4 regions of the Promicromonospora sp. NPDC052451 genome follow, and region 2 is predicted to be linked to each of the others. Evidence: riboswitches for the same ligand, from Rfam matches in the RefSeq annotation. Region 2 holds a riboswitch; each other region holds the start of a gene.
What was found. A riboswitch is a leader RNA that binds a small molecule or an ion and turns the genes downstream of it on or off. The one in region 2 is predicted to bind S-adenosylmethionine.
Positions count from the first base shown of each region.

Region 1: it holds a riboswitch for S-adenosylmethionine, as region 2 does, so the genes downstream of both, ACIG47_RS01270 (methylenetetrahydrofolate reductase) here and ACIG47_RS02340 (aminotransferase class V-fold PLP-dependent enzyme) in region 2, are expected to answer to the same signal.
Region 3: it holds a riboswitch for S-adenosylmethionine, as region 2 does, so the genes downstream of both, metE (5-methyltetrahydropteroyltriglutamate--homocysteine S-methyltransferase) here and ACIG47_RS02340 (aminotransferase class V-fold PLP-dependent enzyme) in region 2, are expected to answer to the same signal.
Region 4: it holds a riboswitch for S-adenosylmethionine, as region 2 does, so the genes downstream of both, ACIG47_RS18405 (LLM class flavin-dependent oxidoreductase) here and ACIG47_RS02340 (aminotransferase class V-fold PLP-dependent enzyme) in region 2, are expected to answer to the same signal.

Region 1 is NZ_JBIUAP010000001.1:291,100-298,022, forward strand. Features, by position in the region: gene ACIG47_RS01255 (extracellular solute-binding protein) at 1-747, shown strand, start outside; gene ACIG47_RS01260 (carbohydrate ABC transporter permease) at 761-1,636, shown strand; gene ACIG47_RS01265 (carbohydrate ABC transporter permease) at 1,636-2,556, shown strand; SAM riboswitch class I at 2,650-2,755, shown strand; gene ACIG47_RS01270 (methylenetetrahydrofolate reductase) at 2,760-3,704, shown strand; gene ACIG47_RS01275 (Hsp20/alpha crystallin family protein) at 3,875-4,330, shown strand; gene ACIG47_RS01280 (N-acetylmuramoyl-L-alanine amidase) at 4,518-5,735, shown strand; gene ACIG47_RS01285 (lysophospholipid acyltransferase family protein) at 5,809-6,450, opposite strand; gene ACIG47_RS01290 (glycoside hydrolase family 2 protein) at 6,588-6,923, opposite strand, start outside.
Region 2 is NZ_JBIUAP010000001.1:540,641-547,563, reverse strand. Features, by position in the region: gene ACIG47_RS02350 (amidase) at 1-1,455, shown strand, start outside; gene ACIG47_RS02345 (hypothetical protein) at 1,614-2,210, shown strand; gene ACIG47_RS02340 (aminotransferase class V-fold PLP-dependent enzyme) at 2,220-3,644, opposite strand; SAM riboswitch class IV at 3,676-3,789, opposite strand; gene ACIG47_RS02335 (rhodanese-like domain-containing protein) at 4,035-4,499, shown strand; gene ACIG47_RS02330 (O-succinylhomoserine sulfhydrylase) at 4,496-5,761, shown strand; gene ACIG47_RS02325 (glycoside hydrolase family 3 N-terminal domain-containing protein) at 5,925-6,923, opposite strand, start outside.
Region 3 is NZ_JBIUAP010000020.1:62,796-69,718, forward strand. Features, by position in the region: gene ACIG47_RS25065 (SDR family NAD(P)-dependent oxidoreductase) at 1-457, opposite strand, end outside; gene ACIG47_RS25070 (GNAT family N-acetyltransferase) at 662-1,132, shown strand; partial or broken gene ACIG47_RS25075 (Cmx/CmrA family chloramphenicol efflux MFS transporter) at 1,312-2,427, shown strand; gene ACIG47_RS25080 (LysR family transcriptional regulator) at 2,637-3,542, opposite strand; gene ACIG47_RS25085 (type 1 glutamine amidotransferase domain-containing protein) at 3,620-4,324, opposite strand; SAM riboswitch class I at 4,566-4,669, shown strand; gene metE (5-methyltetrahydropteroyltriglutamate--homocysteine S-methyltransferase) at 4,678-6,923, shown strand, end outside.
Region 4 is NZ_JBIUAP010000010.1:151,383-158,305, forward strand. Features, by position in the region: gene ACIG47_RS18390 (ABC transporter substrate-binding protein) at 1-908, shown strand, start outside; gene ACIG47_RS18395 (hypothetical protein) at 988-1,149, shown strand; gene ACIG47_RS18400 (GH92 family glycosyl hydrolase) at 1,146-4,304, shown strand; SAM riboswitch class IV at 4,552-4,662, shown strand; gene ACIG47_RS18405 (LLM class flavin-dependent oxidoreductase) at 5,074-6,234, shown strand; gene ACIG47_RS18410 (rhodanese-like domain-containing protein) at 6,286-6,681, shown strand; gene ACIG47_RS18415 (O-acetylhomoserine aminocarboxypropyltransferase/cysteine synthase family protein) at 6,678-6,923, shown strand, end outside.

The sequences.
Region 1 (6,923 bases), 250 kb from region 2:
GTGCCGACCACCTGGGACGAGCTGCTCGAGTCGGCCAAGAAGGTCTCCGAGCTCGGGGGCGGTGTGGCCGGCTACGGCATGCCGCTCGGTTCCGAGGAGGCCCAGGCCGAGGCGGCCGTCTGGCTGTGGGGCGGCGGCGGCTCGTTCGGCGACGCCGAGCAGATCACGATCGACACGCCCGAGAACCTCCCGGGCGCCGAGTTCGTCAAGACGATGATCGACGAGGGCGCCACGCAGGCCGACGCCGGTGCGACCGACCGCAGCCCGCTGTTCGACATCTTCGTGCAGGGCAAGATCGGCATGCAGGTGGGCCTGCCGCCGAGCGTCGGGCAGATCGAGTCCGACAACCCGGACCTGGAGTACTCGATCCACCCCATCCCCACCGAGGACGGCTCGCCGTTCACGCTGGGCGTGGCGGACCACCTCATGGCGTTCCAGAACGACGGCGACAAGCAGGAGGCCATCACCGCCTTCTTCGACTACTTCTACACCGCCGACGTCTACGTGCCGTGGGTCCAGGCCGAGGGCTTCCTGCCCACCACGGTGTCCGGCTCGGAGGAGCTCGCCGACGAGGAGGCGCTCGCGCCATTCCTCGAGGTGCTGCCCGACGCGCAGTTCTACCCGACCACCAACCCCGACTGGAACGCCGCGGACTCCGCGTTCAAGGCGCTCTTCGGCCAGCTCGACAGCACCAAGTCCGCCAAGGACGTCCTGGCCGAGATCCAGGCGCAGGTCGACGCGGGCTGATCGGAAGACTGTCGTGAAGGACCTCGTGAAGGCCCTGCCGTGGATCGGGCCCGCGGTCGCACTCATCGCGGCCGTGGTCCTGTTCCCGGTGGGCCTGATGTTCTGGAACTCGACCCGTGACATCAGCCAGAGCGGTGTCGACGGCGGCGGAGTGGGCCTCGGCAACTTCGCGACCGTGGTCGGCTTCCAGTACTTCTGGCCGATCCTCGGGCGCACCGTGGTGTGGGTGGTGGTGGTCGTCGCGTTCACCCTGCTCGGGTCGCTGGCGATCGCGGCCCTGCTGAACAAGGCGTTCCCGGGCCGCCGGCTGGTGCGCATGGCCGTCATCGTGCCGTGGGCCTCCAGCGTGGTCATGACCACGCTGGTGGTGCACTACGGGCTCGAGCCGTACTTCGGCATCATCAACTCGTTCCTCGTGGACGTGGGGCTGATCAGCACGCCGGAGGGCTACGGCTGGACCCGGCACCCGGGCACGGCCTTCGCGTGGGCCATGGCGGTGGCGGTGTTCGTGTCGCTGCCGTTCACGACGTACACGATCCTGGCCGGCCTGCAGACGGTGCCCGGCGAGACCGTCGAGGCCGCGCGGATCGACGGCGCCGGCGGGCTGCGCACCTACTTCAGCGTGGTACTGCCGCAGCTGCGGGGCGCGATCTCCGTGGCGGTGCTGATCAACATCATCAACGTGTTCAACTCGCTGCCCATCCTGCGCGTCATGACCGGGTCCATCCCCGGGTACGACGCCGACACCGTGATGACCATGATCTTCAAGTACATGCAGAACCAGCGGCAGATCGACCTGGCGAGCGCGCTGTCCGTCATCGCGTTCCTCGTGGTCATCGGCATCGTGGCCGTCTACGTGCGGGTCGTGCGCCCGCTGGAGGAGGTCTGATGGCGGCGCTCACGGAGACGGCCACGACACGGCGTGCGGCCACCCCGCCGCCGTCCGGAGGGCGGCGGGTGCGCAAGTACACCGCCGACCAGGTGCCGCTCGGGTCGTTGCTGCTGCGGATGCTGGCCGGGCTCGTGGTGCTGACGGTGTTCCTGCTGCCGTACCTCATCATGTTCTTCGGCTCGGTGAAGACCAAGGCGGAGATCCGGTCGGTCGACCCGACCTACTTCCCCACGGAGTGGCACTGGGAGAACTACGCCACGATGTGGTCGACGCCCGAGACGCCGCTGCTGCAGAACCTGATCTCCACCCTGGTGATCTCGTTGTGCGCCACGCTGCTGGTGCTCGCGGTGGCACTGCCCGCGTCCTACTACACGGCGCGGTTCCGCTTCCCCGGGCGGCTCGTGTTCCTGTTCCTCGTGATCGTGACCCAGATGGTGCAGCCCGCGGTGCTGACGTCGGGCCTGTTCCGGCAGTTCATCACGTGGGGGATCCTCGACACCTGGGCCGCCATGATCCTGGTGAACGCGGCGTTCAACCTGTCGTTCGCCGTCTGGATCATGCACAGCTTCTTCGCGGGCATCCCGAAGGAGGTGGACGAGGCGGCGCAGCTCGACGGCGCGGGCACCTTCGCCGTGCTGACCAGGATCAACCTGCCGCTCGTCTGGCCGGGGATCGTGACGGCCGTGGTGTTCACGTTCGTCGCGTCCTGGAACGAGTTCGCGGCCTCGCTCGTGCTGCTCACCACGGCGGGCAACCAGCCGCTGTCCGTGGCGCTGACCAAGTTCGTGGGTCAGTACGAGACGTCGTGGCACTACGTGTTCGGCGTCTCCGTCGTGGCGATCGTGCCCGTGGTGATCCTGTTCATGATCATCGAGAAGCGCCTGGTGGGCGGCCTGGTGGCCGGTTCCGTGAAGTAGCGGGCGGCCCGGTCCACGCGGGGTGGACCGGGCCGTCTCGCCCGTCGGACGAATTCTGTCCCATTGCTGGACGACCGCTTAGCATGGTAGCGAACCCCATCCAGAGCGGTCGAGAGTCCTGGCTCCCTGACACCGCAGCAACCTGCCGACCCGCCGCGGTGCGAGGGAGGCAAGGTGCTCACGCCAGGTTCGATGGAGCAGCCATGGTCGCCGAGGTACCCACGCACCGCCCCACCGTCTCGTTCGAGCTGATGCCGCCGCGCCGGCCGGAAGCGGCCCCGAACTTCTGGGAGACGGCCGAGCGGCTGGTGGGCGCGCGGCCGGACTTCGTGTCCGTCACGTACGGTGCGGGCGGGGGCGACCGGGCGACGTCGCGCGAGGTGCTCGCCACGCTGCTGCGGGGTACGCCTGTGCTGCCGGTGGCCCACCTGACCTGCGTGGGCGCGTCCCGGGAGGACGTCTCCGAGGTGATCGAGGAGTTCCTCGAGGCCGGGGTCCGCTCGTTCCTGGCCCTGCGCGGCGACCCGCCGCGCGACGAGCCCGACTGGGTGCCGCCGTCGGACGGCGTGCGGTCCAGCGTCGACCTGGTCCGGCTGCTGCGCCAGGTCGACGAGCGCCGCTGCGCCGCGGACGCCAGCGCCGCGCTGCGCTCGGCCGCCCGCCCGCTCGCGATCGCCGTGGCGACGTTCCCGGACGGCAACCCGGGTGCGGGCACCACGCGCGAGCAGGAGGTGCGGCGGCTCCTGGAGAAGCAGGAGGCGGGTGCGAGCTTCGCGATCACCCAGTTCTTCTACCGCGCCGACTCCTACACCGGGTTCGTCGACGCGGCCCGCGCGGCCGGCGTCACCATCCCGATCCTGGCCGGTCTGCTGCCCACCACGGAGGCGCGCCGGCTGCGCCGCGTCGAGGAGCTCACGGGCGTGGCCGCGCCGTCGGGCCTGCTGCGGGACCTCGACCGGCTCACGGCACCGGACGGCTCCGTCGATGCCGAGGCCCAGCACGAGCACGGCGTGCGCTACTCGGCGGCGCTCGCGCGCGAGGTGCTCGACGCCGGGGCGCCGGGCCTGCACGTGTACACCTTCAACAAGCACCGCCCGGCCCTGGACCTGCTGGACCGCGTCGGACTGACGGGCCGCGCTGCCGCCTGAGGGCGCCGTGCGACCCGCCGTTCCGGTCGCCGCGACACGACCGGACAGGGCTTGGCACTCTCGGGGTGAGAGTGCCAGAATTGGGCTGTAGCCAGGCGGCGGTCCAGGCCGTCGCCGATCGCGCGGCCCTGGAAGGGCCAGGGCCGCATCGTCGTAGGAGGTGGTGCGCGATGGCTACCTACTGGGACCCGTTCCAGGAGATGGACCGGCTGTTCAGCTCGTTCGCGAGCAACGCCCGACAGTCCGGCGCCATGCCGATGGACCTCTTCCGCACGGGTGACCACTACGTCCTGTCGATGGATCTGCCCGGCGTCGACCCCGGCACCATCGACGTCTCGGTCGAGGACCGCACCCTCACCGTGCGGGCCGAACGCACCCAGCGGTCCGACGCCGACGCGCAGTGGCTGGTGCGCGAGCGGTCCACGGGCACGTTCGCCCGGCAGCTCACGGTCGGCCGCGGTCTCGCGCTCGACAGGATCTCGGCCTCGTACGCCGACGGCGTGCTCTCCCTGACGATCCCCGTGAGCGAGGACGCGAAGCCCCGCAAGATCGAGGTGGCGCACGCGGCGGGCTCGACGCCCATCGGCCAGGGTTCGTCCGAGAGCCACCAGACGATCGAGTCCTGAGAGCCCCGACCCGGGCGCCGGGACACGCCGGTCCCCTCCACACCGGCGTGCTCCCGGCGCCCGGTCGGCGCGCGGCCTATAGCGTGCGCTGATGTACCGGATGTGATGTATCGGGGAGCTGTGCGGTCGGCCGATACTACGGATGAAATCGGCACGTTCCAGCGCGACCGACCCGTGGAGGCAACCCGTGCACGACCACGTCCCCAGCTCCACCGATCACCATGACCACGACCACGCCGCACTCGACCGGCGTGACCTGCTGCGCGGCGCCGTCGTGCTCGGCATCGGCGCCGCGGGCGCGACCGTGGCCGCAGCCGCCCCGGCCGCCGCGGCGCCCCTGTCCGGCGGGGCGGCGGCCGTCCGGTCCGGCGACGCCCCGCCGTCCCTGGCGCCCGACCCCGACGCCCCGGCCGACGCGCCCGCAGGAGCACTGGCGGGTGTCGAGGTCGCCGCGCCGACCATCGCGAGCTGCGCCACCTGGGGCGCGGCGGCGGCCCGGGGCACCATCGACACCGTCTCGACCAACCCGAACAAGATCCTGATCCACCACACCGCATCGGCCAACGTCACCGACTACTCGCAGGCCGCCGGGTACCAGATCGCGCGGGACATCCAGCAGTGGCACTTCGCCAACGGCTGGGTGGACACCGGGCAGCACCTCACGGTGAGCCGCGGCGGGTACGTGATGGAGGGCCGGCACGGCTCGCTGTCCCGGCTGCAGAACGGCAGCGGCATGGTGGTGGGTGCGCACGCCCCCGGCCAGAACAGTCAGGCGATCGGCATCGAGAACCAGGGCACCTACACCAGCGCGACGCCGCCCGCGCAGCTCTGGAGTCGACTGGTGGAGCTGTGCGCGTACATCTGCGACCAGTACGGGATCGCGCCCACCCAGATCTACGGGCACCGGGACTACACGGCCACGGCCTGCCCGGGGGACGTCCTCTACTCGATGCTGCCGCAGCTCCGTTCCGAGGTGGCCGCGGCGCTGTCCGGCACGAGCTGGTCCGTGATCGTCGACAACACGTCCGCGGGCTTCTCCGCGGGCTCCTCGTGGCTCACGTCCTCGTTCTCGGGCGAGCGGTACGGCGCCGACTACCGCTATGCGACGCCGGCCGAGGTGAGCGACCTCGCGACGTTCTCGGCGACCATCCCGTCGAACGGCTCCTACCGGGTCGAGGCCTGGTTCCCCGGTATCGCCGGGTACAACACGTCGACGCCGTTCATCGTCTACACCGGCACCGGGTCCTCGACCGTCCGCGTGGACCAGTCCACGGGCGGCGGCGCCTGGCTCTCGCTCGGCACCTACGCGATGACGGCGGGCACCCGCACGGTCGTCGCCGTCAGCCGCTGGACCCAGGGCACGGCATACGTGGTCGCGGACGCGATCCGGATCACCCGCCTCTGACCCCGCACGTGTCAGGCCCGCGGGTCACCCAGGTGACCCGCGGGCCGGACGCATTCGGGAGCCACGTGGCAGCTCAGTCCGCGCGCTCCTGGCCGCTCATCGCCTGGATCGACTGCATGACCTGTTCCGTCAGCTCGCGCCGGGCCTGCGCGGGCTTGGTGCCGGCTGCGATCTGGCGGGACGGGTCGATCGGCGGCCCGAAGTGCACCTCGACGCGCGCCAGGCGCGGCATCTTGCCGATGGGCTTGACCTTGTCGGTGCCCAGGAGCGCCACGGGGACGACGGGCGCCTTGCCGGTCAGGGCCAGCCAGGCGACGCCCGTGTGCCCCTTGTGCAGCTTGCCGTCACGGGAGCGCGTGCCCTCGGGGTAGATGCCGAAGGCGCCGCCACGCTGGAGCACGGCCAGCGCGTCCTCGAGCGAACGCTGCCCGGCGCGCGGGTCGTCGCGCTGCACGGGGATGTCGCCCATCTTGGTGAAGAACCAGCGGGAGAACCGGCCCTTGATGCCCTTGCCGGTCCAGTACTCGGCCTTGGCCAGGAAGGCCACGTGGCGCGGCGCCATGATCGGGATCAGCAACGAGTCGATGAACGACAGGTGGTTGCTCGCGAGGATCACGGCGCCCTGCTTCGGGATGTTGTGCAGGCCGGTGACGCGCGGGCGCAGAAGCACGAGCACGAGCAGCGAGAGGATCAGCTTGAGGAACCGGTACGTCACCGGCCTATTGTGCACCTCTCAAGCGCCTCTGTGGACGAGGTGATATGTGGTGAAAAAGACTAAAGAGAACTGCAAGGTGCCGTGTCAGACATGCAGGTCACCCGGCTGACCTGCATGTCTGACACGTGGCGGAGGGTTCAGTCCGTCGGCTTCTCGAAGGCCGCCGGACGCACCTGCACGGCGCGCACGCGGTCCACGTCGAGCTTCACGCTGCGGTCGAACCGGTAGATGCCGTTCTCCTCCTGGAACACGTCGGTGAGCTGCGTGTAGCAGTAGCCGAACATGAGCGGGTCGTCCAGCAGCGCGTCCGTCAGGCCCGCGAACCGGGTGTGGAACTCCTCCTCGTCCGCGACGCGCTGGCCGTAGCCCCACGAGTCGGGCGAGCTGCCCGAGGCGCTCGCCGCCGTCTCCGGGTTCCACCAGATGCCGCCGTACTCGCTGACGAAATAGGGCTGGCCGTTGTACGGCTGGGA
Region 2 (6,923 bases):
ACCGAGGTCACCGACTACTTCCTCGACCGCGTCGAACGGCTCGACCCGCTGGTCGGCGCCTTCGCCACCGTCACCCCGGACCGTGCGCGGGCACGCGCCGCGGAGCTCGGGTCCGCGGGTCGCCCCGAGGGCGGCACCGGCACGCAGCCGGACGGTGCGCCGTCGCCGGGCAGCCTGTGGGGTCTGCCCACCGGCGACAAGGACCTCTGGAACCGCGCGGGCGTGCCGACCGGCTTCGGGTCGCGCGCCTTCGCGGGCCTGCCGCCGGCGGAGCAGAGCGACGAGATCGTCCGCGTGCTCGACGACGCGGGCATCGTCAGCCTCGGCAAGACCGCTGCCCCCGAGCTCGGCTTCCCCGCCTACACGGAGCCGGTGGGCGCCCCGCCCGCGCGCACCCCGTGGGACCTGACCCGCGGTGCGGGCGGGTCGAGCGGCGGGGCCGCCGCCGCGGTGGCCGCGGGCATGCTGCCGTTCGCGCCCGGGTCCGACGGCGGTGGCTCGATCCGCATCCCGGCCGCGGCCTGCGGCGTCGTGGGTCTCAAGCCCACGCGCGGGCTGCTGCCGGCGGGCAGCGGTGTCGACGCGCTGGGTGGGCTGGTCGTCAACGGGCCTGTCGCGCGCACGGTGGCCGACGCCGCGCTCCTGCTGGAGGCGATGCTCCCGAGGCGGGCCGGGGGCGGCGTCGCGCACCCGTTCACGCTGCGCGCGCCGTCGTACGCGGCGGGGGCCTACCTGGCCACGGCCCAGCGGGCGGAGCTGCCCGCCCCGGAGAACACCGGCGGTGCGGGCGTGAACGTCGCCCGGATCGGCGTCACCACGTCGTCGGCGTGGGACGGGTTCTACGACATCACGGTGTCGCCCGAGGCACGGGCGGCCCTCGACGCGGGTGTGCGCGCGCTGGCCGGGGCCGGGCACGAGATCGAGGAGACGGTCCTCGCCGAGGCCCCCGAGTACGCCCCCGCGTTCCGCACCCTGTGGATGGGCGGCGCCTCCGCGGTGCCCCTCGACGACCCCGCGACGCTCGACCGGCTGGAACCGTTGACGCAGTGGCTGATCCGGTCGGGGCGCGAGCTGCCGGCGCGGCAGCTCGCCGAGGCACTGCGCACGCTCACAGGCTACGAACGGTCCCTGGTCGCTCAGGTCAGCGCGTACGACGCCGTCGTCACCCCCGCGCTCGCGCTCACGCCCCGTCCGATCGGGTGGTACGACGCCGAGGACCCGGAGCGGAACTTCGAGCAGCAGTGCCAGTACACGCCGTTCACCTCGATGCTCAACGTCGCGGGGCTGCCCGCGATCACGGTGCCGACGCACTGGACCGAACCCACCAGCGACGCGCCCGCGGGTCTGCCGATGGGCGTGCAGATCATCGGCCGGCCGGGCGGCGAGCTCACGCTCCTGGCACTCGCGACACAGGTCGAGGCCGCCCTCCCGGCACCGCGCGCCTTCCCCCTCTGACGGGGCGGGACGCGCAGGCCGTTCCCGTGACCTGCGCGTCCGGCGACGCCGCTCGGGCCGAACGGCTTCGGTCCTGACCGAAAGGGGTTTCGCCGACCTCGCACCGTCTGCCAAGGTACCCCTGGAGGGTATTCAGCCGGTCGCGAGGAGACAGGACCATGACCGAGACGTTCGAGACGGCGGCGGCCGCACGGCCGAGCCGCTGGACCGGGACCTGGCCGACCAACACCGCCTGGCTGGTGCTCGGAGCGGTCACGGGCGTGGGCCTGCTCATCGGCGGCACGGCGATCGCAGGCGCCGGCTGGCAGGACGCCGTCGCCGAGGACCCGGCCACCGCCGTCGGCGTCGCGGCGCTGTGCTATCTGGCCGCCGCCGTGACGGGCGTGCGCTGGACCGCCTGGCTGGTCGCGCTCCTGGCGTCGGCGATCCCGGTCGCGTCCGAGCTGCTCGACACGCCCCGGTGGATCGCCTTCACGCTGGTGGGCGTGGTCCTCACCGGCATCGGGCTCGCCCGCGGACGCCGGGCCACCTGGGTGCAGGCCGCCGCGATGGCAGGCTTCTTCGGGGCCGCGACGGCGGCCCTGTTCCTGGAGCCGCGCACGGGGCTGGCCCTCGCAGGCCTCGCCCTGGCCGCGCACGCGGTCTGGGACGTGCTGCACTACCGCCGCGACGTGGTGGTCAACCGGTCCCTCGCGCTCTGGTGCATCGGTCTCGACCTGACGCTGGGCGGCATCTGCGTGGCCCTGGCGCTGTAGCGGTCGGGGCTAGTCCTCGTCGGGAAGGCAGCCGAAGGCCTCGTCGAAGCCCAGGGCGGCCGTCGCCAGCAGGCCCGCGAGACCGGATCCCTCCGGGACCGGGCGCGGGTCGTCGGTGACCACCCAGAGGCCGTCGACGACGTCGTACCCGGCCTGCGGGCCCTCGGCGACGAGCCGGGCCACGGCGGCGACCAGGCGTTCCACCTCCTCGCCCGCGGTGCCGACGCCGACCGAGGCACGCACGGCCCCGGCGTCGAAGCCGAGGCGGCCGAGCAGAGGGTGCGCGCAGAACCTGCCGTCCCGCACGCCGATGCCGTGCTCCGCGGAGAGGTAGGCGGCGACGAGGCCCGGGTCGTACCCGGACACGGTGAAGGTCACCACGCCCACCGGGTCCACGGCGTCCGCCCACACCCGCACCACCTCGACGCGGTCGATCGCCTCGAGGCCGGCCACCAGCCGTTCCCGCAGCGCCGTCTCGTGCGCGACCACCTCGGCAGGGTCGAGCGCCGCGAGCTCCTCGCACGCCGCGGCCAGGGCCACCGCGCCGATCACGTTGGGCGAGCCGGCCTCGTGGCGGGCGGGACCCTCGTGCCAGTCCGTGCCACCGACCCGGACACGCCGGACGGCACCGCCGCCCGCGAGGTACGGCGTACCGGCGTCGAGCCAGTCGCGACGGCCCACCAGGGCGCCCGCACCGAACGGCGCGTACGTCTTGTGACCGGAGAACGCGAGGTAGTCGACACCGGTCGACTCCAGGGAGATGCGGCGGTGCGGCACGAGCTGGGCGCCGTCGAGCACCACGCGCGCGCCGTACTCGTGCGCGACGGCCACGATCTGGTCGACCGGGAGCGACTCCCCCGTCACGTTGGAGGCGCCGGTGAGGGCGAGCAGCGCGAACGGCCGGTCCGAGGCGGCGTCGGCGAGCTCCTCGCGGATCTGCGCCAGGGTCTCGGCGACGGTCGCGCCGCCGGTCAGCACGGTCGCACCCGTGGACCGCTGCCAGGGCAGCAGGTTGGCGTGGTGCTCGACGTCGAGCACCAGCACACGGCCCGGCTCGCCGTCGGGCTGGGCGGGGACGCAGCCGGCGAGGAGGTTCAGGGAGTCGGTGGTGTTGCGGGTGATGATCGTCAGGTCGTCCTCGCGGGCGCCGACGAACGCGCCGATCGTGCGGCGGGCGGTCTCGTACAGCGCCGTGCTCACCTGCGAGAGGTAGCCGGCGCCGCGGTGCACGCTGGCGTACAGGGGGAGCACCTGGGTGACGCGGTCGGCGACGGCCTGCAGCGCCGGGGCGGACGCGGCGACGTCGAGGTTCGCATAGGCGACCTGGGTACCGTCCACGAGCGGCACGAGCGTGGCGCCGCCGACGACGGGCCGGAGCGGCGCGACGTCCGCCACCGGGGCAGCGGGACGACGGGTGAGGGTGGGTGCGGACATGGCATCCTCCAGCAAGGTCCTGGGGGACGTGCCCCCGCGCTTGCCGCACGCGGGCTGCGCACGGCCAGGTCGTCACCCGGGGCACCCCACCGCGGAGGAGGGTTGCCGGCCAGCGAGCCGGGGCTTGGCGCTGGCACTCATGACCTGGCGTCATCCTGTGTCGCGGGTCAAGGGACTGTCAACGGATGTCTCAGATGCTGGTCCCAACATCCGAGCGCACGCCCAGCGTGCGAGACGCCGTTCCACCCACCGGACAGATGTCGTAGGGTTGGCCACGACCATCCCGAGCGGCCGAGTGACGTGGCACGACGACGCCGCAGCAACCCAGCGTTCCCGCCTCGCGGCGCGGACGGACGAGGGTGCTACCGCCACGACCGATGGAGGAGCACCATGAGCGATCCCGCACACCCCGGAGCCCGGCCCGCCGACGGCTACGCCGGCGACCTCACGCCCCAGCAGGCCTGGGACCTGCTCGCGGACGACCCGGACGCCACGCTGGTGGACGTCCGCACCGACGGCGAGTGGCGCACCATCGGCGTGCCGGACACGTCGTCGCTCGGCAGGCGGCCCGTGTTCAGCGAGTGGGTGCGGGCCGGCGGACGGCCCAACCCCGCGTTCCTGGAGGAGCTCAAGGCCGCCGGCGTGACGCACGGCCCCGTGGTCTTCCTCTGCCGGTCGGGTCAGCGCTCGATCGGCGCGGCGCGGCTCGCGACGGCGTCGGGCATCACGCCGTCGTACAACGTGCTGGACGGGTTCGAGGGCGCGCCCGGGGCCGACGGCGTCCGCGACCAGCGAGGCTGGAAGGTCGCCGGGCTGCCCTGGTCGCAGGGCCCGGCGTCGGAGGGCGACGCGTGACCGTCACGGGCGCTTTCCCGCACGACGCGAGCCCGGGCGGGTCCGGCCGCAAGCCGCTGCCGCCCACCGTCCGGCCGCAGACGCTCGCCGTGCGCGGCGGGCACCAGCGCAGCGAGTTCCAGGAGACCAGCGAGGCACTGTTCCTCACGCAGGGCTACGTGTACGACTCGGCGGCCGACGCCGAGGCCGCGTTCAAGGGCGACCTGGACCGGTTCGTCTACTCCCGCTACGGGAACCCGACGGTGCACACGTTCGAGGAGCGCCTGCGCCTGCTGGAGGGCGCCGAGGCCTGCTACGCGACCGCGACGGGCATGTCCGCGGTGTTCACGTCGCTGGCCGCGCTCGTGGGGTCCGGCTCGCGGATCGTGGCCGCCCGGGCCCTGTTCGGGTCCACCGTGGTGATCTTCGAGGAGATCCTCAAGAAGTGGGGGGTGCACACCGACTACGTCGACGGGCACGTGCTGTCCCAGTGGGAGGAGGCCCTCTCCACACCGGCGGACGTGGTGTTCTTCGAGACGCCCTCCAACCCGATGCAGGACATCGTGGACGTGCGCGCCGTCGTGGACCTGGCCCACGCGGCCGGGGCGACCGTGGTGCTCGACAACGTCTTCGCCACCCCGCTGCTGCAGAAGCCGCTGGAGCTGGGCGCCGACGTGGTCGTGTACTCGGCCACCAAGCACATCGACGGCCAGGGCCGCGTGCTCGGCGGCGCGATCCTCGGCTCGACCGAGTACGTGACCGGCCCCGTGCAGACCTTCATCCGCAACACGGGGCCGTCGCTGTCGCCGTTCAACGCGTGGACCCTGCTCAAGGGCCTGGAGACGCTGCCGGTACGCGTCGCGGCGCAGGGCGCGGGCGCGCTCACCGTCGCGAACGCCCTGGAGGAGCTGCCCGGGGTGGGCGCGGTCCGGTACCCGTTCCTCGACTCGCACCCGCAGGCCGAGCTCGCGCGCGCCCAGATGAGCGGGGGCGGCACCGTGGTCACGTTCGACCTGGCCGTCCCCGAGGGCGTCGACGCCGAGAGCGCGAAGAAGCACACGTTCGCGTTCCTCGACGCGCTCCGGGTGATCGACATCTCGAACAACCTGGGCGACGCGAAGTCCCTGATCACCCACCCCGCGACCACCACCCACCGCAAGCTGGGCGCGCCCGGCCGGGCCGCCGTCGGCATCACGGAGACGACGGTGCGCCTCTCGGTCGGCCTGGAGGACCCCCGCGACCTGGTCGAGGACGTGGAGCAGGCGCTCGCCTCGGCGGGCTGACCCTGAGAGGACATGGCCCGCGGGTGTGGGTTGCTCCGCGTAGACATTGTCTACCCAGAGCAACCCACCCCCGCGGGGCACCTTCACCTGGCGGGTCCTGCCCCGGCCGCCCTCCGCCGACCGTCCTGCGCCGGCCCCTGTCGGAGACCCAGGCATGCTTCCGTCAGCGTCCGCCCTCCGCCTCGCCCAGGATGCTCAGGGCGAGGCCGGCACGCCCTTCCAGCCGGGCGACGTCGGCCCGGGCGAGCAGGCGGGACTCGCGCGCCGGGACGCCGTGCACGGGGTCGAGCACCGCGTCCTGCAGCGCCAGCCGGTGCTCGTCGAGGTGGGCGACCCGGCCACCCGTGGACAACCCCCAGCCGAACGGGAACAGCGGGTCGTAGTCCCGGTCGCCGACGTTGACCACCGGGTCGTCGGCGGACCGCGGCCACGAGACCGGCAGCCGGCCCGTGAACCGGCGCTCGCCGAACAGCACGTCCGCGACGCCCGCGCCCTCCGTCCCCGGCAACCACGACGCAACCAGCGCGTCGATCGAGCCGAGCTGGTCGGTCAGCACCTGCGGCCGGCCCGAGACCACCAGGACCACGCAGGCACGGATCTCGGCGCACACCTTCTCCACGACCTCGGCGTCGCCCGGCTGGAGCGCCATCGACTTCTCCTCGCGCGGCACGCCGCCGTCCGCCGGGTCCCAGGCCCACTCGGGGCCACCCACGTCACCGAACCCCTCGGCGTACGGGGTCTCCCCCACGACGACGACGCCGACGTCGGCCCCGGCGGTCGGCGCGGAGGCGTCCTCGCTGAACGTGACGTCGTCGGCCGCCGCCCGGATGCCCTCCAGGATCGTGGTGCCCTCGGTGACGTCGCCCGAGAAGCCCTGCCACGTGCCGGTCCAGCCGCCGGCCTGGTTGCCCAGGTCGTCGGCGTTGCGGCCCGCCACGTAGATGCTCGCGTCGTGGTCCAGCGGCAGCGCGTGCCGCGCGTTCTTGAGCAGCACCTGCGACGCCGCCACCGCCTGGCGCGCGACGGCCCGGTGCTCCGCGGACCCGATCTCGTCGGCATGCGACCGGTCGGCGAACGGCTCCTCGAACAGGCCCAGCTCGAACTTGGCCGTCAGGATCCGGGACACGGCGTCGTCGATCCGCTCCTCGGCCACGGCACCGTC
Region 3 (6,923 bases), on a different contig from region 2:
CCTCCGAGAGCCCCGCCGTGCCCGCGGAGCTGCTCGCGGTGTTCACGATCGCGCCGCCGTCGGCGATCAGCGGCAGCAGGGTCTGCGTCAGCAGGTAGGGCCCCTTGAACAGCACGCGGTAGGTGCGGTCGAGCAGCTCCTCGGACAGCTGCGCGAACGGGGTGCCGCCGCCGAATCCGGCGTTGTTCACGAGGCCCGTGACCTGCCGCTCGCCCCAGGTGGCGGCCACGGCCTCCACGACGGCGGCGCGGAACGCGCCGAACGTCGCACTGTCCCCCACGTCCAGCGGGAGCGCCACGGCGGTACCGCCGACCTCCTCGACGAGCCGCACGGTCTCCCGGGCGCCCTCTGCGTTCGAGTTGTAGGTGACGACGACGCCCGCACCGCCCTGCGCGGCACGGACCGCGGTCGCCCGCCCGATGCCCGAGCTGGCCCCGACGACGATGGTGATCTGCATGTGCTGCCCTCTCACGAGTTGTCCGATGCTGCCGGCCGAGGCCGGCTCCGAGCCCGCGGGGCGTCGCCCCGGCTCGTCCACCAGTCAAGGCGATCCCGGGGCCCGACGGCGACGGCGTTCCTCGCGCATCCTTGCCTGATCCTGCTCGAATCCCGGCTGCCCTCGGCTGCCCTCGCCCGGCCCTCGACTGGCTAGGATCCCGGTGTGCTCCATCCCGCGACCCCGGACGACCTCGACGACCTCGCCGCCTTCCTGCGCGCCGCCGACCTCACCGTCGCGGCCCTCGCCGAGCCGGCCGTGCGGCTCTGGCTCGACCGCGACGACGCCGGGGCGGTGCGCGCCAGCACGGGCTTCGAGCTGGGCACGGACGGCGAGCACGCACTGGTCCGCAGCGTCGCCGTCCGCCCCGACCTGCGCGGCACCGGCAGCGGGCTGCGCCTGGCCCGCTTCGCCCTGGACCGGGCCGCAGACGCCGGCGCCCGCCAGGCCTGGTTGTTCTCCCGCCGCTCGGGCGGCTTCTGGCAGCGGCTCGGCTTCGAGCGCACCACCACGGACGCCCTCGCGGCCGCCCTGCCCGACGCCCACCAGGTGCTCCTGTTCCGCAGCACGGGACAGCTCGACCGCGAGACCGCGTGGCACCGCCCGCTGCCCGTGCGTGCTAGGTTCGCCGCATGAGGTCTCCCGAAGCGTCCAGGTCAGGGCTGCCGGTACTCCGGTAGCCCGAGACGCCCCAGCAGAGACCGGCGAGGCCAGCCCTCGCCGCACCGCTCCTTCTTCCCGAGCGGACTCGCGCGCGCCCGAAGGGCCCGTAGTGCCGACCAGGCCTACCCGTTTCCTCATCCTTCGGAGTCTTCGTGCCATCACTGCTGTACGTGCTCGCTGTCGCGGTCTTCGCGCAGGGCACCTCGGAGTTCGTCCTCGCCGGGCTGGTCCCCGGCATCAGCGCCGACCTCGGCGTCCCCGTCGCCCAGGCCGGATACCTCACCTCGGGGTTCGCCGTCGGCATGGTCGTCGGCGCCCCGCTCACGGCCGCCGTCGGGCGCCGCCTGCCGCCCCGGTGGACCCTGACCGCCTGCCTGCTCGTCTTCGTCGGCGCCCACGTCGCGGGCGCCCTGACCGAGAGCTTCGGCGTGCTGCTCGCCACCCGGTGCGTCGCCGCCGTGGCCAACGCCGGGTTCCTCGCCGTGGCGCTGTCGACCGTGCCCCGCGTCGTCCCGGCCGAGCGGCAGGCCAGGGCCCTGTCGGTGATCCTCGGCGGCACGACGCTCGCCCTGGTCGCCGGCGTCCCCGCGGGCGCGCTGCTCGGCGAGGTGTGGGGCTGGCGCTCGGCGCTGTGGGCCATCGCGGGGGTGTCGGCGGCGGCCCTGGTACCCGTCGCCGCCCGGACGCCGGGCCGGAGCGACCGCACGCCGCACGCCCGACCGGACCTGCGGGCCGAGCTCCGTGCGCTGCGCTCCCCCGGCCTGCTGCGGGTCCTCGCGCTCGGCGTGCTGGTCAACGGCGCGACCTTCTGCGCCTTCACCTACCTCGCGGTGGTCGTCACGGACGGCGCCGGACTCGCCTCCGCGCTGGTGCCCGCCGTGCTCGCCCTCTTCGGCCTCGGCGCCTTCGCCGGGATCGGGGTGGCCGGCCGGTTCGCCGGCACGCACGGCAGGCTGCTGCTCGGCGTGGCCGGACCCGCCCTGCTCGCGGGGTGGGTCACGTGGACGGCGCTCGCCGCGTCCCCGGTCGCGGCGTGGGTGCTCGCGCCGGTCCAGGGGGCGCTGTCCTTCGCCGTCGGCGGCACACTGATCGCCCGCGGCATGGCGGCGGCCCACGACGCCCCCACGATGGGCGGCGCGTACTCGACGGTCGCACTGAACCTCGGGGCGCTCGCCGGCCCCGTGCTGGGCGGCACCGCCATCGCACCGCTGGGCCTCGTGGGACCCCTGGCGGTCAGCGCGGCGCTGGCCGCCTGTGCGGTCGCGCTCGGCTCGGCGAGGCTCGGTTCCGCAACGCCCAGGGCCGCAGCCCAGTCCTCCGCCACCCCCACCCCTGGCACCCCGGGACCCGCCACGCTGAACCCGACCAGGAACCGCAACCACCCCCACCCCTGACCACCACGCCCTCGCGGATCGAGACCATGCGTCTGCTGCCAGGATTCACCCCGTCCTGGCAGCAGACGCATGGTCAGTCCGCTCTACAGCGAGGTCCACCGCCTGGCCACCTCGCCCAGCCGGTCCACGACCGCCGCGCGGGCCGGGTCGGGCGGCGCGTCCCGCGCCACGGCCAGGTACAGCGTGTTCAGCGGCGCCGCCTGGGGTTCGTGCAGCAGCACCACGCGTCCCGCCTCCAGGGCCGGCGCGGCCAGGTAGCGCGGCAGTACCGAGGCCCCCGCCCCGGCGGCCACCGCGGCGAGCACGGCCCGCAGGTCGGGCACGACGAGCGACGTCGCGTTCGGTGGCCGGCGACCGAACTCGCTGCGCCAGTACCGCCGCACGATCGGAAGGTCCTCCGCGTAGGCGACCAGCGGCAGGTGTGCCAGGGCCGACACCGGGTCCGCGGCGAGCCGCACCTGGTCCACGGTGTGGGCGAGCGACGCCGGCCCGACGAGCAGGAACTCCTCGTCCACCAGCGGCATCGCCCGGACCGCCGCGTCCCGGGGCCGCACCGAGGAGACGACCAGGTCCAGGCGCCCCTCGGCCAGAGCGGCCAGCAGGTCGTCGCCCAGGCCGAGCGTCGCCCGGACCTGGAGCCCGCGGGCGACGAGCGGCGCGAGGGCGGGGAGCACCCGCTCGGACATCAGCTCGGCCGCCCCGCCGATCCGGACGAGACCGCCGATGCCCGGCCCCTGGTCCCCGGTACCGAGCGCGGACCGCAGCCCGTCCACGTGCACACCCACCCGGGCGGCGAGCGCCACGGCCCGCTCGGTGGGCCGGGCACCGCGGCCGGAGCGCACGAAGAGGGGGCCGCCGAGCCGTTCCTCCAGCCGGGCGACCTGGCCGGAGACGGCGGGCTGACTCACGCCCAGCCGCTCGGCCGCCGCCGACAGCGACCCGGTGCGGTAGACCTCCAGGAAGGTGGCCAGCAGGTCGAGTCCCGGCATCCGCACCACCTCCGCCGCTGACGTCCGGCGTACGCCGGACGGGACCGGTCCCGTCTCGACCACAGGCTAGCCGCCGGTCAGCGTTCCGCGAGGGCGGCGAGGACCGCCTCGGCCGTGGCGGCGCTGGACTGCGGGTTCTGGCCGGTCACCAGGTTGCCGTCGCGCACGACGGTGCTCGACCAGGGCGCCCCGGTCCGCACCAGCGCGCCACGCTCGCGCAGGCGCGACTCCACGAGGTAGGGCGCACCGTCGCCGAGGCCGCCCTGCCGCTCCTCCTCGTCGGTGAACGCGGTGAGCTTCCGCCCGGCCCACGCGAAGGTGCCGTCCGGGGTCTGCGCGCTGAGCAGCGCGGCGACGCCGTGGCACAGCGCGGCGACGACCGCGCCGCGCTGGTCCGCGGTGCGCAGCAGGCGCCCGAGGCCGGCGTCGTAGGCCAGGTCGGCCATGGGGGCGTGGCCGCCGGGGACGTAGATCGCGTCGTAGTCGGCGGCGTGCACGTCCGCGAGCACGAGCGGGTGCGCGAGCCGGTCGGCGATGGCGTCGAGGTAGGCGCGGTGCCGGGCGGCGTCGGACGGGCCGACGCCGCCGCGCTCGTCAAGGCTGATCGCGTCGACGGTGGGTCGGACACCGCCGGGCGTGGCGATGTCGACGTGTGCGCCGGCGGCCGTCAGCACGCGGTGCGACGCCGCGACCTCCTCGGCCCAGTAGCCCGTGGGGTGGGCGGTGCCGTCGGCCAGACGCAGGGTGCTCGCGGCGGACAGGACCATCAGGATCTTCGGCATGGGTGGGTGACCTTCTGTGCGGGTGCGCCGGCGGTCGCGCCGGCGTACGGACGAGAACGTCAGCGTCCGCCGCAGCCGGCCCGTCCGGCACATCGCCGCCATCAGGTTCCTGATGGCGGCCGGCTTGCCGGGACCGCCGCCGTGCGCTAGGCGGCCGCGACGCGATGACCAGCACGAACGCCGCCGTCTTGAAGCGTGGACGGTTTTCCGACCACATCCCGGTCATGCTTACGATCCAGGTCAATCATCCAGAGCGGTCGAGAGTCCTGGCTCCACGACACCGCAGCAACCTACCTCCGAGGCGCCCATCTCGGGGCAAGGTGCTAACGCCAGGTCCGATGGAGCTGATACGCATGGCAGTCAAGAACCCGCACTTCCCGAACGCCACCGTCCTGGGCTACCCGCGCATCGGCCGACGCCGCGAGCTCAAGCGCGCGGTCGAGTCCTTCTGGGCCGGCCGCACCACCGCGGACGACCTGGAGGCCACCACGCACGACCTGCGGCTGGCCACCGTGCGGCACCTCGCCGACCTGGGCCTGGGCGCCGACGGCGCCGCCGTCCCCGGCTCGTTCTCCTCCTACGACCAGGTGCTCGACGTCGTCGCCCTGCTGGGCGCGGTCCCCGAGCGGTTCGCGGGGCTCACCACGCCCGAGGGCCGCCTCCCGCTGGACGCCTACTTCACCGTGGCGCGCGGCGCGGGGGACGCGGCGCCGCTCGAGATGACCAAGTGGTTCGACACGAACTACCACTACCTGGTGCCCGAGATCGGCCCGGACACCCCGATCGGGTTCGTCGACGACCGCGTGGTGCGCGAGTTCACCGAGGCGGCGCACCCGGCCGACGGCGGACCCGCGGTCGTCACCCGGCCCGTGCTCGTGGGGCCGGTGACCTTCCTCCTGCTCAGCAAGCCGGCCGACGGCGCCCCCGAGGGCTTCCGCCCGCTGGACCGGCTGGACGACGTCGTGGCCGCCTACGCCGGCGTGCTGCGCGCGCTGGCCGCGGCGGGGGCGCCCTGGGTGCAGCTCGACGAGCCGGCCCTGGTCACGGACCTGCTGGGCGTGCCCTTCGACGAGGTGGCCGACGCCGTGCGCCGCGCCTACGCCCGCCTGGCCACGGACCTCTCCCCCGCGCCGGCGGCGGACGGTGCCGCCGAGCGACCCGCGATCCTGGTCACGGCGCCCTACGGCGACCTGCGTTCCGAGGCGGGCGACGGTCTGGCGCTGCTGGCCGGCACCGACGTCGAGGCCGTCGCGATCGACCTGGTCCGCGGCGCGGTGCCCACGGGCCCGGTGCCCGGGCTGGAGACGAAGACCCTGGTCGCGGGCGTGATCGACGGGCACAACATCTGGCGTGCCGACCTCGGCGCCCGCCTGGCCGTCCTGGAGGGTCTGACGGCGCCGGGCACGGGTCCGGGCGCGGGCGCCCTGGCCGTGGGCACCTCCACGTCGCTGCTGCACGTGCCGCACGACGTCGCGGACGAGCCCCGGCTGGACGCCGGCCTGGCGTCGTGGCTCGCGTTCGCCGACCAGAAGGTCGCCGAGGTCGCGACCCTGGCGACGGCGCTGACCGACGGACGCGCGGCCGTGGCCGACCAGCTCGCCGCCTCCACGGCCGCGGTGCGCACCCGCGCGGCGGCGCCCGGCGTCGTCGTCCCCGCGGTGCGGGAGCGGGCCGCCGCGCTGAGCGCGGCCGACGTCGAGCGCGCACCGTACGCGGAGCGCGCGGAGGCCCAGCAGGCCGCCCTCGGCCTGCCGCCGCTGCCGACCACCACCATCGGCTCGTTCCCGCAGACGGCCGAGATCCGCACCACGCGCGCCGCGTGGGTGCGCGGCGAGCTGTCCGACGCCGACTACACGGCCGCGATGCGCGCCGAGATCGCGAGCACGGTCGCGCTCCAGGAGGAGCTGGGGCTGGACGTGCTGGTGCACGGCGAGCCCGAGCGCAACGACATGGTGCAGTACTTCGCCGAGCAGCTCGACGGCTTCGCGACCACGGTGCACGGCTGGGTGCAGTCCTACGGTTCGCGCTGCGTGCGGCCGCCGATCCTGTGGGGCGACGTGTCCCGGCCCGCGCCGCTGACGGTCGAGTGGACGGCGTACGCGGCCTCGCTCACCGACAAGCCGGTCAAGGGCATGCTCACGGGACCGGTCACGATCCTGGCCTGGTCCTTCGTGCGCGACGACCTGCCGCTGGGCGACACCGCCGACCAGGTCGCGCTCGCCCTGCGCGACGAGGTGACCGACCTGGAGGCGGCGGGCATCGGCGTCGTGCAGGTGGACGAGCCCGCGCTGCGCGAGCTGCTGCCGCTGCGCACGGCCGCACACCCTGCGTATCTCGACTGGTCGGTGCGCTCGTTCCGGCTGGCGACCGCCGGGGCCGCGCCCGCCACGCAGGTGCACACGCACCTGTGCTACTCGGAGTTCGGGCAGGTGATCGGGGCGATCGACGGCCTCGACGCCGACGTCACGTCCGTGGAGGCCGCCCGGTCCCGCATGGAGATCGTGCCGGAGCTGGCCGACGCCGGCTACGCGCGCGGCATCGGCCCGGGCGTGTACGACATCCACAGCCCGCGCGTGCCGTCGGTGCAGGAGGTGACCGA
Region 4 (6,923 bases), on a different contig from region 2:
ACGACACCCTCGCGGACACCTATGTGCCCGGCGCGGTGGACGCGTACCGGTACCGGGGCGTGGAGGGCGTCTTCGGCTACCCCTGGTACCTGACCACCGACGTGAACTACTGGAACACCGAGATGTTCGAGGCGGCCGGCCTCGACCCCGCGGCGCCGCCCACGTCGCTCGAGGAGCTCGTGGCCCAGGCCCGGACCATGAAGGAGGCGACCGGCGCCTACCTGATGAGCCGCAAGCCCGGCCTGGGCGACTTCGCCGCCGCGGGCGTGCCGGTGCTCTCCGCGGACGGCACCGAGCTCACGTTCAACACCCCTGAGGCGGCCGCCGTCCTGGACGTCTACCGCGACGCGTACGCCGAGGGCCTGCTGCCCGACGACGTGCTCACCGACGCCTACCTCGGCAACAGCCGGCTCTTCGCCGAGGGCAGGGTGGCCTGGTCCACGGGCGGCGGCAACTTCATCGACAGCGTGCTGGCGGACAACCCCGCGCTGGAGGGCAAGATCACCGCGTCGCCGTCCATCGGGGCCACTCCGCTGTACGTGCAGGGCGTGTCGGTCTCCAGCCAGTCGCGCAACCAGCTGACGGCGCTCGCGCTGGCCCGGTTCCTGACCAGCGCGGCCAACCAGGAGGCGTTCGCCCAGCAGGTGCCCGGCGTCTTCCCGTCCACCGCCTCCTCGCAGGAGGACGCCGCACCGGCCGGGGGCGGCGACACCCCGCAGGACGTCGCGAAGCAGATCGCGTTCAGCCACCTCGCCACCGCGCAGGTGCTGCAGCCGGTCGAGGTCGACGAGGCGATGACCACCATCATCAACCAGCAGCTCGCGGCGGCGATCGCGGGCGACAGGTCCTCGCAGGAGGCCCTCGACGCGGCGGTCGAGGAGTGCAACAGGCTGCTCGCCGACCAGTGAGCTCTCCGATCGTGTCCCGGGGCGGCTGCCGGCCGGCCCCGTGACGCCGCGCGCTCACCCGCACGACACCCGTACGACAGTGCCGGCGGACCTCGCGCAGGACGAGGCCGCGGCAGCAACCAGGGCGCTGGTCGCCCACGACGAAAGGCCCACCGCCATCGTGTACGACTCCGACGTGACCGCGCTCGCGGCCGTCACCGTGCCAACCGAGCCCGCCCGGACCCTGGGGGTGGTGGCATGACCGGGCCCGCACACGTCCCCGCGGGCCGCCCCGGCGCCGGGCTGACCAGCGAGCACGCACGGCTGGTCAGCCACGAGGGCCCCGGCCGCACGGTCGTGGTCGACGACCTCGACGTGCCCCTCGCACCGGGCCTGGTCCTGCGCTGGGCGGTCCTGCCCGTGCTCGACGACGAGCTCACCTACCGTTCCACCCACGTGGCCGTCGACCTCCGGCTCGACGACGGCACCTGGCTCGGGGCGACCGACGCCGGGCGTGGCCTGACCGACCAGCACGGCATGCCGGCGTCCGCCACGGGACAGGGGGAGGCCCGGATCCTGGTGCCCGACCACTGGAACGTGGTGCGCGTCGACCTGGACGCCGCGGCGGAACACCTGGCCGGTCGCCGCGTGCGCGCCGCGGCCCTGGTCACCGCACCGCCGGACGGCGGGCGCACCGAGGTGTGGCTGGACGAGGTGAGCGTCGCACCGCGGCCCGAGCGCACCGTCACCGGTCGCACCGACCTGGTGGACACCCGCCGGGGCACGCACTCCTCGGGCGCCTACTCGCGCGGCAACAACGTGCCGGCGGCCGCGGTGCCCAACGGCTTCACGATGTGGGTGCCGCTCACGGACGCCGCCACGGAACGGTGGCTGTACTCCTGGGCCGCGCACAACGGCCCGGACAACCGGCCCCGCCTGCAGGGCATCGGCATCTCGCACGAGCCGAGCCCGTGGATGGGTGACCGGGACCAGCTCGCGTTCCACCTGGTCCCGGCCCGGACGGACGACGACGGCACGACCGACGTGCCCGACGCCGGCCTCGCCGCCCGCGCCCTCGCCTTCTCCCACGACGCCGAGACCGCCCGCCCCCACCGGTACGCCGTCGACCTGGACGGCGGCGCCCGCGTGGCCGTCGCGGCGTCCGACCACGGCGGCCTGCTGCGGTTCACGTTCCCGCCCGGCGCCGCCACCGGCCACCTCGTGGTCGACGCCGTCAGCGACGCGGGAGCCGACGGCGCCCCCGTCGAGATCACCGTGCACGACGACGGCACGTTCACCGGCTGGAGCGACCACGGCAGCACGCTGTCCGTGGGGCGCTCCCGGATGCACGTCGTCGGGCGGATCTCGCGGCCGGTGCTGCGCAGCGGCCCGGCGCGCGGGCGCCCGTACGCCACCTACGCGACCGTCGCGCTGGACCCCGCGACCCGGCCGGGCGACGAGGCGGGCCGGACCGTCGACGTGCGTGTGGCGACGTCGTACATCAGCGAGGAGCTCGCCTGGCTGGCGCTGGAGCGCGAGGTGTCCGGCACCTTCGACGAGGTCGCCGAGGCGACCAGGGCCCTGTGGGAGGAGCGGCTCGGCGTGCTCGACGTCGAGGGCGCCACCGAGGAGCAGCAGGTCACGCTCTACTCAAACCTCTACCGCCTGAACCTCTACCCGTCCTCCTACACGGAGGTGGGGGCGGACGGCGAGCCCGTGCACGCCTCGCCCGTGCTCGACGGTGCGCCCGTGCGCCCCGGCGAGATGTTCGTCAACCACGGCTTCTGGGACACCTACCGCACCTGCTGGCCCGCCTACGCCCTGCTCTACCCGGAGATCGCCGCGCGGCTCGCGGACGGTTTCGTGCAGCAGTACCGCGAGGGTGGCTGGGTGGCCCGGTGGTCGTCCCCGGGCTACGCCGACCTCATGACCGGCACGTCGTCCGACGTCGCGTTCGCCGACCTGCACCTGCGCGGCGTCGACCTGCCCGACCCGCTGGACACCTACGACGCCGGGCTGCGCAACGCGACCGCCCTGCCGACCCTGCCGGGGGTGGGCCGCAAGGGCCAGGCCTTCGCGCTCACCCGCGGCTGGGTGCCCCGGGACGTGGACGAGTCGGTCTCCTGGGGGCTGGAGGGCTACATCAACGACGCGGGCCTGGCGCGGATGGCACGGGCGCTCGCGGACGCCCCCGGCACCCCGGACGAGCGCCGCCGCGCGCTGCGCGACGAGGCCGCCTACCTGCACCAGAGCTCCCTGGGGTACGTGCACCTGTTCGACCCGGACACGGGCTTCTTCCGGGGCCGCGGCCGGGACGGGGCGTTCGCGCCGGGCCCGTTCGACCCCGACGAGTGGGGCGGCGACTACACCGAGTCCGACGCCTGGAACTTCCTGTTCCACCCGGTGCACGACGGCCCGGGACTGGCGGCCCTGCACGGCGGCCCCGCCGGGCTGGAGGCTCTGCTGGAGCGCTTCTTCGCCACGCCGGAGCGGGCGGACAAGCCCGGCTCCTACGGGTCGGTGATCCACGAGATGGTCGAGGCGCGTGACGTGCGGCTGGGCCAGCTCGGCCAGTCCAACCAGGTCTCCCACCACATCCCGTACGTGTGGCTCTTCGCTGGCCGCCCGGACCGCACCCAGGAGACCGTGCGGGAGATCCTGGCGCGGCTGTGGACGGGCAGCGAGATCGGCCAGGGCTACCACGGCGACGAGGACAACGGGGAGATGTCGGCCTGGTACGTCCTGTCCGCCCTGGGGCTGTACCCGCTGGAGATCGGCTCGTCGCGCTGGGCCGTGGGCTCGCCGCTCTTCGAGCGGGCGGTGGTGCACCGGCCCGACGGCGACCTCGTGGTCGAGGCACCGGGCGCGGCCGGCCGCTGGTACGTGGCCGGCCTGGACCTGTCCGACGGCGCAGGTACGACCCGGGAGGTCACCGCGCCGTCGGTGGAGCACGCCGACCTGACCGGGGGAGCGACGCTGCGGTTCAGCCTGTCCGGGACGCCGGCCCGCTGGGGTGCGCAGGTGGCGCCGGCGGCCGCCGACCGGCCCTGGGAGCGCGCCGAGGGCGGGTGGTCGTCCGCCGGCCGCCCGCTCCCGGGGCTGACCGACGGGGACCTCACGACGGCCGTCGACGTGGCGGGGACGCTCGTGTGGCAGCCGTCCGGGGACCTGCCCCAGGGTGCTGTGCTGCGGGGGTACACGGTGACGTCCGGGCCCGGGGACGCGGGGGCGCCGCCGTCGGGCTGGCGTCTGGTGGCCGAGGACGGGCGCGTGCTGGACGAGCGCTCGGGGGAGCGGTGGCGGTGGCCGGGCCAGCTGCGCCCGTTCGTGCTCGACGAGCCCGTGCCGCTGACGGGACTCCGGCTGGAACCGGCCGACGGCGGCCTGGTCACCCAGATCGAGCTGCTGACGAGCTGACGCTCCGGGGGCGGCGGAGGCGGGCGCAAAAGTGCGCTTCTACCCAGTCATCAGGCCCGGAAACCCATCGGTTTCCGGGCCTGATGACTGGGTAGAAGCGCACTCTGCGTGGCGTGGGCGCATCGGGGAGGTCCCGGCATGTGAGATCCGGGAAAGGATCGTTGACTTCTATGGGTTCCATTCGTATCTTCTAGGCATCGAGATCTACCGTACTTATCCGACCGGAAAGGTATAGAAAATCTCGACAGGTCATGAGTTCCGACGCGAAGCCCCGGCTGGTCGGACGGCAACCCCCCGCGCGGGTGGGTGCCCCGGGTGAGGACCAGGTCCACCGCCGCCGGCGGTGACAACACGCGTCGCTCGCCGATGGGCGAGCAGGTGAGGAGAACGACGATGACCCGGAGCGCTGCCCCCGCCGTCCACGTGTCCCTGCCGTCCCGGAACGTCTGCACGCGGGCTGGTGCCGCCCCGCACGAGGGCATGTGTTGCCGCTGTTCCTGTCGCTGAACCCGACAGTGACGGCCTGATCGCGACGTCCCTGTCGCGACAGTGCCCGACGTGCTGACCGGCCGCCACCGGTCCGCCGCCCGCTCTCGGCGCCGAATGCCGAGCCCCGGCCGCACCAGGCCCTCACGTTCCTGACCGGACGTCTCACTCCTGCCTCCCGGCAGCCACGCTCCCGGGCGACCCCAGGCACCGTCGTGCACCTGGCACGACGGCGGGGGCCTGCCCGGGTGCCGCCGCGCCGCAGCCCGAACGGAGCCCCGCCGTGCCGTACCCGCCGCAGCCCACGTCCCTGTCCACCGCCCTCTCGCCCCGTCCCGTCGTGCTCGGCGTGGACCTCACCTCCGCCGGCGCCCGCCCCGGTGCGCACCGGGCACGTGGCCCGGTCGCGCCGCGCCCGTTCGACGGCGAGCGGTTCCTGCACCTGGTGCGGACCGCCGACCGCGGCCTGCTCGACTTCGTCAGCCTCGACGAGGGCTTCCTGCTCCACCCGGGGCGCAGCCAGGTCACCGGCCGCCTCGACACGGCCGTCGCCGCGGCCCGCGCCGCGCGGGTCACCGACGGCATCGGCCTGATCGCCGCCGTCGACACGGTGCACGTGGAGGCGGCCCACGCCGCCGTCGCCCTGAGCAGCATCGACCGCGCCAGCGGCGGCCGGGCCGGCTGGCAGGCCGTACGCCAGGTCACGCTCCCCGAGCCCGACGAGGCCTGGGCCACGCGGGTCGAGCTCGGCATCCAGGCCGTGACCCAGGTGTGGACCGGCCGTCCCGGCAGCGGGGCGGGAGCGGTCGAGCTCGACGCCGAGGGCCGGTTCCGCGTGGACCACGACGGCATCCGGTTCGCCGTCCGCGGCCGTCCCGCCGACGGCGGCACCCCGCCGCCCCGGACGCCCCCGCCCGTCGTGGTGCGCGTGCGCTCCGAGGCGAGCGCGGCGCTGGCCGGCCGCACCGCCGACGTCGCCCGGATCGCGGTGACGGACGCCGGGCACGCGGTGCGGCTGCGCCGCCTCGTGCGCGACTCGGCCCTGTCCGCCGGACGCGACCCCGAGGACGTGCGGGTGCTCGCCGAGGTGTACGTCGTGCTCTCCACGGAGCGGGCCGGAGCCCGCGCGCGGCTGGAGCTCGTGGAGGCGCTGGAGGGCACCGCCCCCATGGGCGACGGGCTCGTGGTCGCCGACACCCCGGACGAGCTGGCCACCCTGATCGCCGACTGGGCGACGGTCGGCGCCGTCGACGGGTTCCTGCTGCGGCCCTCCTCGCTCAGCTCGGACCTCGACACCATCACCGACCACCTGGTGCCCGCGCTCCAGCACGCGGGCCTGTTCCGCACCGAGCGGACCGGGACGACACTGCGCGGCGCGCTCCGGCTGCCCGACGCGGCGACGGTCGCCCGCGAGCTGCGCACCGGGCGGCTGCTGAGCGCCTGAGCACCGTACGAACTGCCCACCGCACCGTACGAACGACCTGAGGAGACCACCATGACCACGTCCGAGCCGACCACGTCCGCGTCGATCGAGAAGGCCACACCCGAGCTCCAGGCCCCCGACGCCGCGGGCGCCAAGGTTGCCCGCGGCGCCCTGCTGATCGACGTCCGCTCGGCCGCCGGCCGGGCGTCGGCGGGCGAGATCCCGGGGGCGACGCTCGCGGACCGGAACAACCTCGACGCCCTGTTCGGTCCGTCGGACAACCCGGCCATCACCCTCGACACGCCCGTCGTGATCGTGTGCGGCTCGGTGGACGGATCCGGCCCGGTCGCCGAGGCGCTGGCCGCGCGCGGCTACACCGACGTCTCGCACGTCGACGGCGGCTTTCCCGCCTGGAAGAAGGCGGGCCTGCCCGCGACCGACGCCGCCGAACCGAGCGCGGCACCATGACGGGCTTCGCCACCCGGCAGGTGCACGCCCGCAGCACCGGGCGGGACGACGCGGGGCACGCCACCGGCACGTCCGGTACGGCACCGTCCGGCACGGCACCGTCCGGTCGCGGAATGCCGTCCCGCGTGGTGCCCCGCGCCACACCCGTGTACCTGACCGCCGGGTTCGAGTTCGAGGAGTGGGAGCAGGCCGCCGGGCACTTCGGCGCGGGCGAGGGCTTCGCCTACACGCGCACCGGCAAC